2 linked regions of the Hyalangium gracile genome follow. The protein of the gene in region 1 interacts with the protein of each later gene in a pairwise test. Links are inferred from orthologs where the notes say so. Each region holds a gene or a part of one and is shown in the gene's direction. Other genes may lie near its edges.

Region 1 (7,452 bases):
GGCGCCGTGGTGACGCGGGTGCGCTTCCGGCTGCCCAAGGGGGACCTGGTGGCCTCCAAGGCGGCCATGGACAAGGACCTGGGCTACCGCAAGAGCACGCAGCCGCTCAGCCAGCCGAACTTCGGCAGCGTCTTCACCAACCCGCCGGGCGACTTCGCCGGGCGGCTCATCGAACTGGTGAAGCTCAAGGGCCACACCCTGGGCCGCGCCCAGGTGTCCACGCTGCACGCCAACTGGATCGTCAACCTGGGCGGTGCCGCCGCCCGCGACGTCCTCGGGCTCATCACCCTGATGCAGGAGCGGGTGAAGGCCGAGACGGGCGTCGAGCTCAAACCCGAAGTCAAACGCGTAGGGGAGTTCCTTCCGTGAGCGTCCTGTCCAAGTCCGATCTGAAGAACAAGCGCGTGGGCGTGCTGATGGGTGGCCTGTCCGCGGAGCGCGACGTGTCGCTGCGCACCGGAGCCGCCGTGTCCAAGGCGCTGCGCTCTCTCGGCTACGACGTGGTGGAGATCGACGTGGGCAAGGACATCGCCGCGCGCCTGGCCGCGGAGAAGGTGGATGTGGCGTGGATCGCCCTCCACGGCCGCTACGGCGAGGACGGCTCCATCCAGGGGCTGCTCGAGTCGCTCTTCATCCCCTACACCGGCAGCGGCGTGCTCGCCTCGGCGCTGGGCATGGAGAAGGTCTACGCCAAGCAGGTCTTCACCCACCACGGCATCCCCACGCCTCCTTATAAGGTGTTCACCGACGCCGCGACCGCCCGCGCCGCCGTGGACTCGCTGCCCTTCCCGTTCCCCGTCGTCGTCAAGCCCAGCCGCGAGGGCAGCAGCGTGGGCGTCCACGTCTGCAAGACGAAGGAGGCCTACCTGGCCGCCGTGGACGACGCCTCGAAGTTCGCCGGCTTCCTCCTGGTGGAGCAGTTCATCAAGGGCCGCGAGGTGCAGGGCGCCGTGCTGGACAACGAGGCCCTGGGCGTCATCGAAGTCGTCGTCGCCCGCGAGTTCTACGACGCGGAGGCCAAGTACAAGGCCGGCAGCGGGACGAAGTACCTCTTCCCCGCGCCGCTGCCCGAGGCCCAGTACACCCGCGTCAACGAGGTGTGCCTGGCCGTCCACAAGGCGCTGGGGTGCTCCGGAGCGTCGCGCTCGGACGTCATCGCCACCGAGTCCGGGGACGTCTACGTTCTGGAAATCAACACCCTGCCAGGTATGACGGAGACGAGCCTGCTGCCGAAGATCGCCGCCGGAAGGGGTATCGACTTCCCCGCCCTGTGCGAGCGCATCCTCCTGACGGCCTCGCTCAAGTCCTGAGAGCGCGCCGGCGCTCTTTTCCCCCAGGAAGATAAGGGGTTTCCCTGAGCCCCTCCGCTACAGCCACGTACCTGTAGCCAAAAACTGGCGCGCCGATCCAACCCGGCGCAGCATGCGGACCTGTTTTCCATGGCCTTTGGGAAGTCCAAGAACCGTCGCCGCGTCGACACCGCCCAGAAGAAGGAGGCGGTGAAAGGCGTCGTGCGGACGCACGGGGCACCCGTGCTCAAGGGCCTGCTCGCCGCGGCGCTGACGGCGGGGCTCATCTGGGGCGGCATCGAGCTGCGCGCCTGGGCGCTGAGCTCCCCGCGCTTCCAGCTGCAGGACGTGAACTTCTCGGGCCTCACGCGGGCCTCGCGCCCGGAGCTGGTGAAGCTGTCCGGCCTGGCGCTCGGACAGAACCTCTTCTCCATGGAAGTGCCGCTGCTGGAGAAGGCCATGCTCCAGCACCCGTGGGTGCGCAGCGTGGAGGTGACGCGGCACTTCCCGGCCTCCGTGTCCGTCCAGGTGGTGGAGCACACCCCCGAGGCGCTGGTGGTGCTGGGCGACTTGTACGTGCTGGACGCGGAGGGCGAGCCCTTCAAGCGGGTGACGCCCGGAGACGGGCTGGACCTGCCGCTCGTCACTGGCGTGGAGCGCGATGCGTACGTGAAGGATCCCGCCGTGGTGCGCGAGCGCCTGAAGGCGGCGCTGGAGGTGGCGCGCTCGTACTCGGCGCTCAAGCTCGGCCGCCACGAGCGGCTGTCCGAGGTGAGGGTGGAGGGCACGTCCCTGGCGCTGGTGACGGTGGCCGGCCAGGAGGTGCTGATGGGGGAGGGGAACACGGAGGCCAAGCTGACGCGCCTGGCGCGCGTGCGGCGCGAGCTGAGCGCCAAGGGGCTGGCCGCGGATGTCATCCACCTGGACAACCGGGCTCGGCCCGGCTGGGTGGCAGTGAAGCTTTCGAGCCCCGTCTCCGAGAGGAACGGGAGCTCGGCGCAGTAGGGAACGCCCTTTCACGAGAGTGGGGGCACCGGGAGGCAGTGGTCATGGCGAAGCAGAAGTCTGGGGAGATCATCGTCGGCCTCGACATCGGCACGACGAAGATCTGCGCGATCGTCGGTGAGCTCACCGACAGCGGGATCGACATCATCGGAATCGGCACCCACCCCTCCAAGGGGTTGCGCAAGGGCGTCGTGGTCAACATCGAGGCGACCGTGTCCTCCATCCGCCGGGCGGTGGAAGAGGCCGAGCTGATGGCGGGGGCGGAGATCTCCCACGTCTACACGGGCATCGCCGGAGGCCACATCAAGGGCTTCAACTCCCAGGGCATCGTCGCGGTGAAGGACAAGGAGGTGCGCGAGGCGGACATCGCCCGCGTCATCGACGCCGCCAAGGCGGTGGCCATCCCGCTGGACCGGGAGGTCATCCACGTCCTGCCGCAGGAGTTCATCATCGACGACCAGGGCGGCATCAAGGAGCCGCTGGGCATGGCGGGCGTGCGGCTGGAGGCCAAGGTGCACATCGTCACCGGCGCCGTCTCCAGCGCGCAGAACATCGTCAAGTGCGCCAACCGCACCGGGCTGAACGTCGCCGACATCGTCCTGCAGCCGCTGGCCTCCGCCGAGGCCGTGCTCAGCGACGACGAGAAGGAGCTGGGCGTGTGCCTGGTGGACATCGGCGGCGGCACCACGGACATCGCCATCTTCTCCGGCGGCGCCATCGTCCACACCGCCGTCATCGCCCTGGGCGGCAACAACCTCACCAGCGACATCGCCATCGGCCTGCGCACCCCGGCGCACGAGGCCGAGCGCATCAAGCAGAAGTTCGGCTGCGCGCTCGCCTCCATGGTGAACAAGGACGAGACCATCGAGGTGCCCAGCGTGGGCGGCCGCCAGCCGCGCGTGCTCGGCCGGCAGATCCTCTGCGAGATCCTCGAGCCGCGCGTGGAGGAGATCTTCCAGCTCGTCCACCGGGAGATCCAGAAGTGCGGCTACGAGGACCTGCTCGCCTCGGGCGTCGTCATCACCGGCGGCTCCACGCTGCTGGCGGGCATGCCCGAGCTGGCCGAGGAGGTGCTCGGACTGCCCGTGCGGCGCGGTATGCCTCGCGGTATCGGTGGCCTGGTGGACGTGGTGAAGAGCCCCATGTACGCCACCGGCGTGGGCTTGGTCGTCTACGGCGCTCGCCACCTCGACCGGCGAATGTTCCGGATTCGCGAAGAGAACGTGTACAAGAAAGTGAAAGGCCGGATGCGCGAGTGGCTGGAGGAAATTTTCTAGCCTGACTGCGCGCCCGAAACCCGGAAAGCAAGAAGAGGGATCCCGAATGGGATCCCTCTTTTTTTTGATCAACATTCCTCGGGTACAATCGTTAACGCAACGCTTCGGGTAGGCCGCAGTAGTCCAACTGATCACGTCGTTACCCAGATCCGACACGACCGCAGCATGAGGCCGCTCCCCGGAGTGGCCCCGTCCCGGTCCGGAACATCCACCATGATGGGTTCCTCTTCGTCCTCTTTGTGCTCCGTGAACGCTCGCTTGCTGATGCCCCTGCTCCTGATGGGAGTGATGGGAGTCGGCTGCGGCCCGGAGTCGCTGAACGCTCCCGAGACTTCTCCCGAGCCATCCACCGTTCCGCAGCAGCTGGTCGCTCCGCGCGAGCAGCCGAGCAAGGCTGACTGGATGGTGGAGCCCGACGCGCACGTGTCGTGGATGATGGCCGACAGCGCGAACCTGCAGCTGTTCCTCGCGGACTCGGCCGATCCGATCGCGGAGCTGTCCTCGGTCACCTACTCGATCGACGTGGTGAACCTGGGGCCCAACGCGGCGGCCGACGTCGCGGTGGCGATCACCCTGCCCACCCAGGCCTTCTTCCAGTCGTTCGATCCGGCGGGCTTCGCCTGTAGCCCGAACGCCAATGTGTGGACGTGCCGGCTCTTCACGCCGTGGGCGGTGAACCAGCCGGCGACCATCAAGTTCACCATGCAGGCGCCCAACCAGGATGACATCCTGCTGCAGGCGAGCGCCACCATCTCCTCGACGACGGCGGACCCCACGCCGGGCAACAACTCGGATGCGGAGGAGACGGTCATCGGCATCAACGACGCGCCGTCGATCACCGCGCCCATCCCGGTGCCGCCGCAGACGGCCCCCGAGGACACCGACATCATCTTCTCGGCGGCCAACGGCAACCGCATCGCCCTGGCGGACCCGGACGTCTTCAACCGCAAGCTCAACCTGACCCTGGACATCACGGGCGGCGCGGTCCGCGGCTCGCTGTCGCTCAGCCAGACCACGGGGCTGACCTTCATCAAGGGTGACGGCTCGTTCGACTCGTCCATGCAGTTCGAAGGCACGCTCGCCAACATGAACGCCGCCCTGAACGGGCTGCGCTTCACCCCGGCGCCCAACTACTACGGAGAGACGGGCATCATCCTGTTGGTCAACGACCTGGGCAACAGCGGCCTCCAGGGGATCAAGGCGGTCTCCCGCATCGTCCCCATCAGCGTCTCGCCCGAGGTCAATGACCCGCCGGACGCGGTGGACGACAACTACGCGGTGCCGGGTGATGCCGTGGCCTACGCGCTGGACGTGCTGGCCAACGACACGTACCTGCCGGATCCGCCCGAGACCCTGACGATTACCGCCGTCACCCAGCCGGCCAATGGCTCGGTGACCTTCACCCCGACCGGGGTGAGCTTCACTCCGACCGCCGGCTTCCGAGGCACCACGACGTTCACGTACACGATCTCGGATGGGCACGGGCTCTTCGACACGGCCACGGTGACGTGCGTCGTCGGACAGCCGAACAACCCGCCCACGGCCGCCAACGACAGCTACACCGTGGCCGAGGACAGCGGCGCCACGAACATGTTCGTGCTGGCCAACGACAGCACGGCGCCGGACGCCAATGAGACGCTGACCATCACCGCGCTGACGCAGCCGGCGGGGGGCACGGTGACGCACTCGAACGGCATCGTCCAGTTCACGCCGACGCCCAACTTCTTCGGCACCACGACGTTCACCTACACGATCTCGGACGGTCGAGGCGGCACGGCGACGGGCACGGTGACGGTGACGGTGACGGGCTCGAATGATCCTCCGACGGCCAACGCCGACACCTTCGTGGTGCAGGAGGACACCCCCACGCCGCTGGATGTGCTGGCCAACGACTCGAGCGCGCCGGACGGCCCGGAGGCGCTGACCCTCACGGGGGTGACCCAGCCGACCAACGGCACGGCGACCATCACCGGCGCCACCGTGCTGTTCACGCCCGCCGCGGAGTTCAGCGGGAGCACGACGTTCACCTATACGATCTCGGATGGCACGGCGACGGCCACGGCCACGGTGACGGTGAACGTGGCGCCGGTGAACGACCCGCCGGTGGCCAACCCGGACAGCTTCACGGTGGCCGAGGACAGCGCGGCCACGCCGCTCAACGTGCTGGCCAACGACAACTCCGGGCCGGAGACGGGCGAGACGCTGACCATCACCGGCGTGACGCAGCCGACGGCGGGCGGCTCGGTGACCTTCACGGCCACGAGCGTGAGCTTTACGCCGACGGGCAACTTCTTCGGCACGGCGACGTTCACGTACACGCTCTCGGACGGCAATGGCGGCACGGCGACGGGCACGGTGACGGTGACGGTGACCGGGACGAACGACCCGCCGGATGCCGTCGAGGACAGCTTCATGGTGGGTGCCAACACCAGCGGCACGGTGCTGGACGTGCTGGCCAACGACACGAGCGCGCCGGACGGTCCGGAGACGCTGACGATCACCGCCACCACGCAGCCGGCCAACGGCACGGTGACGCGTACGCCCACCAACGTCAGCTTCACTCCCACGGCGAACTTCCGTGGGACGACGACGTTCCAGTACACGATCTCCGACGGCAACGGCGGCACCGACACGGCCACCGTCACGGTGGTGGTGGGCAACAACCCGCCGGTGGCCACCGCAGACAGCTTCACGGTGAACGAGGACAGCGGGTTCACCGATCTGAACGTGCTGGCCAATGACAACACGGCGCCGGACACGGGCGAGACGCTGAGCCTCATTGGCGTGACCCAGCCCGCCAATGGCCAGGTCACCTTCGACACGAACATCGCCAGGTTCAGGCCCGCGAACAACTTCCACGGCACCACGACGTTCACGTACACGGTGTCGGACGGCAGCGGCGGCACGGCGACGGCCACGGTGACGGTGACGGTGACGCCGGTGAACGATCCGCCGGTCGCGGTGAACGACAGCTTCACCGTGCCCCGGAACAGCGGGGCGACGGTGCTGAACGTGCTGGCCAACGACACGTTCGCGCCGGACACGGGCGAGACGCTCACCGTCGCGACCGTGACCCAGCCGGCCACGGGCGGTACGGTGACTCTCAACGCGGGCGTGGTGAGCTTCACCCCGACGACCAACTTCACGGGGACCGTGACGTTCCAGTACACGGTGTCGGACGGCAACGGCGGCACGGCGACGGGCACGGTGACGGTGGTGGTGGAGCAGGTGAACGCGCCGCCCAACGCTGTGGACGACACCTTCACGGTGGCCGAGGACAGCTCGGTCACGACGTTCGACGTGCTGGCCAACGACTCGATCGCCCCGGACACGGGCGAGACGCTGACCGTCACCGCGGCGACCCAGCCGGCCACGGGCGGCACGGTGACCTTCAACACCTCCAACGTGCGCTTCACCCCGACGGCCAACTTCAACGGGACGGCGACGTTCCAGTACACGGTGTCGGACGGCAACGGCGGCACCGACACGGCGACGGTGACGGTGACGGTGACGCCGGTGAACGACCCGCCGGACGCGGTGAACGACACCTTCTCGGTGGCCGAGAGCAGCTCGAACAACCCGCTGGACGTGCTGCTCAACGACACCACGGCGCCGGACACGGGCGAGACGCTCACGGTGGCCTCCGTCACGCAGCCGGCCAGCGGCACGGTGACGCTCACCGGCGGGGTGGTGCGCTACACGCCGCCCGCGGGCTTCAACGGCACCGTGACGTTCACCTACACGGTGTCCGACGGCAACAGCGGCACGGACACGGCGACGGTGGCGGTGACGGTGACGCCGGTGAACGATCCGCCGACGGCCAACAACGACAGCTTCGCGGTGGCCGAGGACAGCGGCGCCACGCCGCTCAACGTGCTGGC
Region 2 (5,198 bases), on another replicon or contig:
CCAGCAAGTCATAGCTGGCGATGCGCTCCTCGGGAGTCGCCCCGGGCGCCTGGGTGGCCAGCCGCAGCTTCTCGGCGGCACGCTCGTAGCGCAGGGACTGGTAGAGGGCACGCCCCTCATCGAGCTGAGGGTTGGCGGCAACGAGCCATGTGGCGACAGACAGCAGCGACAGCATCCTGTCCTCAGTCCAACGAAGGGGCCTCGAGTCTATATCGCGCACGCATACCGAGTCCCTTTTACCCCCCCTCGGGTTTCCCCCCTCGCGCGCCTGTCCCACTCCGAGGACATGTGGCGCGCGCGCGCATACTCCAAGGCCGCTTCAAGAGCACATGAGCGCCTTGTGTTTTCAGCCACTTACCGTTGGCCCGAGGCTTGTAGTGGAGTCCGTGCAGATGAGGGCGGCCTTCGCCGAGGACCGGAGCGCCGACCTGGCAGTCCAGCAGAAACGCAGCTTGCCCTGCCCGCCTGCCAGTGAGGGGGGAGTCGGGTGTGACGGCCGAAGGGGGTTCCCGCTCGCGAGTGGGAGCCCCCTTTGTGTTTCCGCACCCGGTCAGGGCGCGCACCGGGACTCGCAGCCCCCATCGAGCGACTCCCACACCCGCACATCATCCACGTAGTAGGCGGTGCCATCGGCGGTGTCCGCCGAGGTGCGGAAGTTGATGGAGTAGTTGTAGGTGGCGTTCAGGGAGATGCCGTAGAGGAACAGGTGCCAGGCATCATCCGTGAGGGTCTGCTTGTCTCCCCGGGTGTCGAGGCTCGAGTCGTAGCCGCTCGAGCTGAAGCGCCGCGGGTAGAGCCGCAGCTCTCCGGCCACGCTCCCCCGGTTCATCCAGGCGGCCACGCAGTAGGTGGGGCCCACGCGGACCTTCGACGCGAGCAGGTTCTCGCTCAGCTGGGCCCCGAAGAAGTCATCCGACTGGCTGGTGTCCCTCTGCACCTGCAGCGCGCCCGTCCCCGTGCGCACCCGGGCGGAGCTCCGGGAGAGGCGCCCGGCGCCGGTCTCCGCGTAGTCGTTCACCTCCACGGCCTGCTCGAAGCCCCCCGCAGGCAGGAGGTTGGGAGGACAGCCCGCATCCAGGGGGCTCCCGCCATCCACCATGCCGGTGCCTCCATCCCCCGCGCCCCCATCCCCGGGGCCCGCGTCGGGCAGGGTGCCCCCGTCGCCGCCGCCTCCATCCGTGGAGCCTCCGTCGACGGAGCCTCCGTCCATCCCGCCATCCGTTCCCCCGGGCCCCTCGCACACCGGCACCTCGGAGGCGAGCTGGCACGTGCCGCGGCAGCACGTCAGCTCCGCGTCCTCGCACCCGTGCTCCGCGTCACACGGGCGGCCCACCAGCTCATGGGGCTCCGGCAGACAGCTGGCGATCAGCACGACGGACGTGGCGATCCCCAGCGAAAGGAGCGTCAGCAGCAGGGGGGAGCGGTTCACGGCCCGCAACCCTACCACGCGCAGGTCTCCCCCTCCCCCGGGCCCGAGGGGGGCGCGAGCGACGTTCCGGGAAAAGTCGCCCCAGGGGCTGAAATCGGATAGAGGCCGGCCCGCAATGCTCGTCTCGCTCGTCATCCCCGTCTACAACGAGAGCTCCACGCTGGCGGAGCTGCTGCGCCGTTGCATCGCCGTGGACTTCCCCAAGGAGCTGGTCATCGTCGATGACTGCTCGCGGGACGGCAGCCGCGAGTTCCTCCAGGAGCTGTCGGAGAAGGGTCTGGAGGTGCTGGGCGGCACCCCGCGCAACCGCAACGAGGTGCGCGTGCTCTTCCAGCCGCGCAACCAGGGCAAGGGCGCGGCGCTGCGGCGCGGCTTCCAGGAGGCCACCGGGGACATCATCATCGTCCAGGACGCGGACCTGGAGTACGACCCGAGGGACATCCCCCGCGTCATCCAGCCCATCCTGGATGGCGAGGCGGACGTCGTCTACGGCAGCCGCTTCACGGGCACGCCGCGGCGGGTGCTCTACTTCTGGCACACGGTGATGAACAACGTCCTCACCACGCTCTCCAACATGACCAGCGGGCTGAACCTCACGGACATGGAGACCTGCTACAAGGCCTTCCGCTCCGAGGTGCTGCGCTCGGTCACCGTGGACGAGGACCGGTTCGGCTTCGAGCCGGAGATCACCGCCAAGATTTCCCGCGGCAACTGGCGCGTCTACGAGGTGCCCATCAGCTACCACGGGCGCACCTACGAGGAGGGCAAGAAGATCGGCTGGAAGGACGGCGTGCGCGCCCTCTACGTCATCGCCAAGTACGCCGTGAAGCGCTAGGCGCTGTTCACCCCAGGACAGTGCGGGAAGGGCTGTGGGCTGGCGGACAGCGCAAGCTGCCGGCCGGGGCGCCGGATCGAGCAGCCGGGAACACCGTGCCATTGGACCGGTGGGTAGGCATGCCCGGCCCTCGGACGATTCCTAATGTCCGAGTGTGCTAGCGAGATTCCTTCTCTACGGGTGTGCGGGCTGGGTGCTCGAGGTGTGCTTCACCGGGACGAGCGCGGCGATCTTCCAGAAGGACTCCCACGGGACGGCCAAGACGTACCTGTGGATGCACCCCATCTACGGGGCCACGGCCCTGGGGCTGGAGTTCCTGCATGACCGGCTGCGCTTCCTGCCCCGGGCCGTGCGAGCGCTTGCCTACACGGCCGTCATCTTCGGGGCCGAGTACACCACCGGCTGGCTGCTGCGCCGGGCGCTCGGCCGCTGTCCATGGGACTACAGTCAGCGGGGGTGGAGCGTGAAGGGGCTCGTCCGCCTGGATTACTTCCCCTTCTGGTACGGGGCGGCGCTGCTGTTCGAGCCGGCCCGCGAGGCGCTCCTGAGCGTCACCAGCGAGGCCCTGCGCCAGACGCCCGAGTTCCGCCACGCCGTCCGGGACGGCCAGGTGCTGCCGCCCCCCCATGCCGGCCCCGTGGAGTTGGAGGCGGGGGCTACCGGGGCGACGTTCCAGGGGGCCCTGGCGGCCGAGAAGCAGGAGGAGGCGCAGCAGGAGCTCCCCCTGGGAGCGGACGCCCTCCCCTCGCCGGTAGGCTGAAAAGCTCTTCCCTGGCTGATTGCCTTCCAGCCCACGGTCTTTTCTAGAGGTGGGTTTTCTTCCCGCACCGCTCGCCACGTAGTAGTACCTTCACGATTCGCGGTGTTTGGTTCACCTGGGGAAATTCCGCAGGACTCCCGAAAGTTTCCGCCCCCGTATGTTCGACTGGCTCCACACCCTCTTCTCGCGTGACCTGGCAATCGACCTGGGCACGGCGAACACGCTCATCTACATCCGCGGACAGGGCATCGTCTCGAACGAACCCTCCGTGGTGGCCGTCCAGCAGGACGCTCGTGGCGGCAAGAAGGTGCTCGCGGTGGGCAAGGAGGCCAAGGAGATGCTCGGGAGGACCCCGGGCAACATCGTGGCCATCCGTCCGATGAAGGACGGAGTCATCGCGGACTTCGAAATTACCGCGGCGATGCTGCGCTACTTCATCCAGAGCGCGCACAACCGCCGCACGCTCGTCAACCCGCGCATCATCATCGGCATCCCCTCGGGCATCACCGAGGTGGAGCGGCGCGCGGTGCGCGAGGCGGCGGCCAACGCGGGCGCCCGCGAGGTGTACCTCATCGAACAGCCCATGGCCGCGGCGATTGGCGCGGGGCTGCCGGTGACGGAGCCCAGCGGGAACATGATCGTCGACATCGGCGGCGGCACCTCGGACGTGGCCGTCATCAGCCTGGCCGGCATCGTGTTCGCCAAGAGCGTGCGCATCGGCGGCGACAAGCTGGACGAGGCGATCATCCAGTACGTCAAGCGCAAGTACAACCTGCTCATCGGCGAGCGCACGGCCGAGGCCATCAAGATGGGCATCGGCACGGCGTACCCGACCGACGAAGTGATGACCATGGAGATCAAGGGACGCGATCTCGTGGCGGGCGTGCCGCGCACGCTGACGGTGAGCAGCGACGAGGTGCGTGACGCGCTGGCCGAGCCGGTGAACGGCATCGTCGAGGCGGTGAAGCTGACGCTGGAGCGCACGCCGCCGGAATTGGCCGGTGACATCGCCGACCGCGGCATCGTGCTGGCCGGTGGCGGCGCGCTGCTGAAGAACCTGGACACGCTGCTGCGCGAGGAGACGGGCCTGCCGGTGTTCCTGGCGGAGGATCCGCTCTCGGCGGTGGTGATTGGCGCGGGCAAGGCGCTGGAGTCCCTGGACATCCTGCGCCAGGTCACCCAGCCGGGCTGAGCGCCCTCACGGCGCGGGCCAGGGCCGGGGGATGCGATTCCCCGGCGCCGGGGGCGCGGACACTGCGTCTGCACGCCTGGACGGAGTGTTCTGGATGACCTGGATGTGGAGGCGGTGAGAGGGCGCGGGCGCGGTGAAGGCGGGCGTCTGGGTGCTCTCGAGCCAGGCGGAGTCGTCGGAGCCGGCATCGAGCGCGCGGCGGGCCATGCCACCCAGCATGTCGGTCCAGCGGGCGTAGGCCTGCTCCACGAAGCGGTTGTAGTTTATCTCGCGGGCGCGAACGAGGTAGGCGGCGGCCTGCAGGCCCGGCGGCAGCAGAGGGAAGTCCGGCTTCACCGTGCCTTCGCGCACGTAGGTGTCCAGCGCGTCGCGGGCGCCCATCAGCGTGAGGCTCGAGCCGAAGAGGCGGTCCGCGGCCTGCGCCTCTCCGCGACGTGAGAGCTCCAGGGCGAGCACCGCGGCGGTCTCCACATCCAGGCGGAGCAGCACCTTCTCGGAGGCCGCGATGGCGCGCTGCACGGCCTTGTCCATGTCCTTCAGGACGGCCCGGGTGAGCGCGAGGGCGTCATGGGCCGCGGGGTCCTTGACCGCCTTCATGTCTTGGTCTGTGACGTTTCCCTCTCCGGTGAGGAGGGACAGGAGCGCCATGCGCTCCGGAGAGTCCTTGATGGCGGAGGGGATGAGATCGCGCGCGACGTACTGGGTGCCTCGGGGTCCCGCCACATGGGCCAGGCGGCCAGCGAGGACGGTGTAGTCCCAGGTGACGTGGCGGGGGTCCTCCGCGAACCTGCGCACCTCCAGGGAAGCCTCCGGCACCTGCTTCAGGAAGAGCATGGCGCGCACGCGCAGCTCCAGGTCCGCCAGCGACTCGGGAGCCTTGACGAGCGCCCGGTCGAACAGCTCCAGCGCCTCCTGGGGATAGCCGTCGGAGAGGCGGAGGCGGCCCTGCGCACGCATCGCCTCGGGGGACTCGGGGAAGCGC

Evidence for each region. The genes of interacting proteins can lie anywhere in the genome.
Region 2: the proteins of ftsA (region 1) and KY572_RS30110 interact in binary tests that used the Escherichia coli proteins (3 or more experiments, as listed by UniProt). The link is inferred for Hyalangium gracile from one-to-one orthologs.

The regions. Positions count from the first base shown.
Region 1 is NZ_JAHXBG010000012.1:37,490-44,941, forward strand. What follows is about bases 1,537-4,454. They hold ftsA (cell division protein FtsA), read left to right. Parts: upstream 1,537-2,338; coding sequence 2,339-3,571; downstream 3,572-4,454. Other genes in these bases: KY572_RS24320 (cell division protein FtsQ/DivIB), read left to right, coding at 1,537-2,294; KY572_RS24330 (Ig-like domain-containing protein), read left to right, coding at 3,788-4,454. Outside these bases: murB (UDP-N-acetylmuramate dehydrogenase), read left to right, coding at 1-369; KY572_RS24315 (D-alanine--D-alanine ligase), read left to right, coding at 417-1,310; more of KY572_RS24320, read left to right, coding at 1,440-1,536; more of KY572_RS24330, read left to right, coding at 4,455-7,452. UniProt on the Escherichia coli protein: Essential cell division protein that assists in the assembly of the Z ring. May serve as the principal membrane anchor for the Z ring.
Region 2 is NZ_JAHXBG010000017.1:55,553-60,750, reverse strand. What follows is about bases 2,268-5,198. They hold KY572_RS30110 (rod shape-determining protein), read left to right. Parts: upstream 2,268-3,181; coding sequence 3,182-4,216; downstream 4,217-5,198. Other genes in these bases: KY572_RS30105 (tetratricopeptide repeat protein), read right to left, coding at 4,223-5,198; KY572_RS30115 (putative ABC transporter permease), read left to right, coding at 2,419-3,024. In the rest of the region: KY572_RS30130 (hypothetical protein), read right to left, coding at 1-175; KY572_RS30125 (hypothetical protein), read right to left, coding at 551-1,429; KY572_RS30120 (glycosyltransferase family 2 protein), read left to right, coding at 1,545-2,264. UniProt on the Escherichia coli protein: Forms membrane-associated dynamic filaments that are essential for cell shape determination. Acts by regulating cell wall synthesis and cell elongation, and thus cell shape.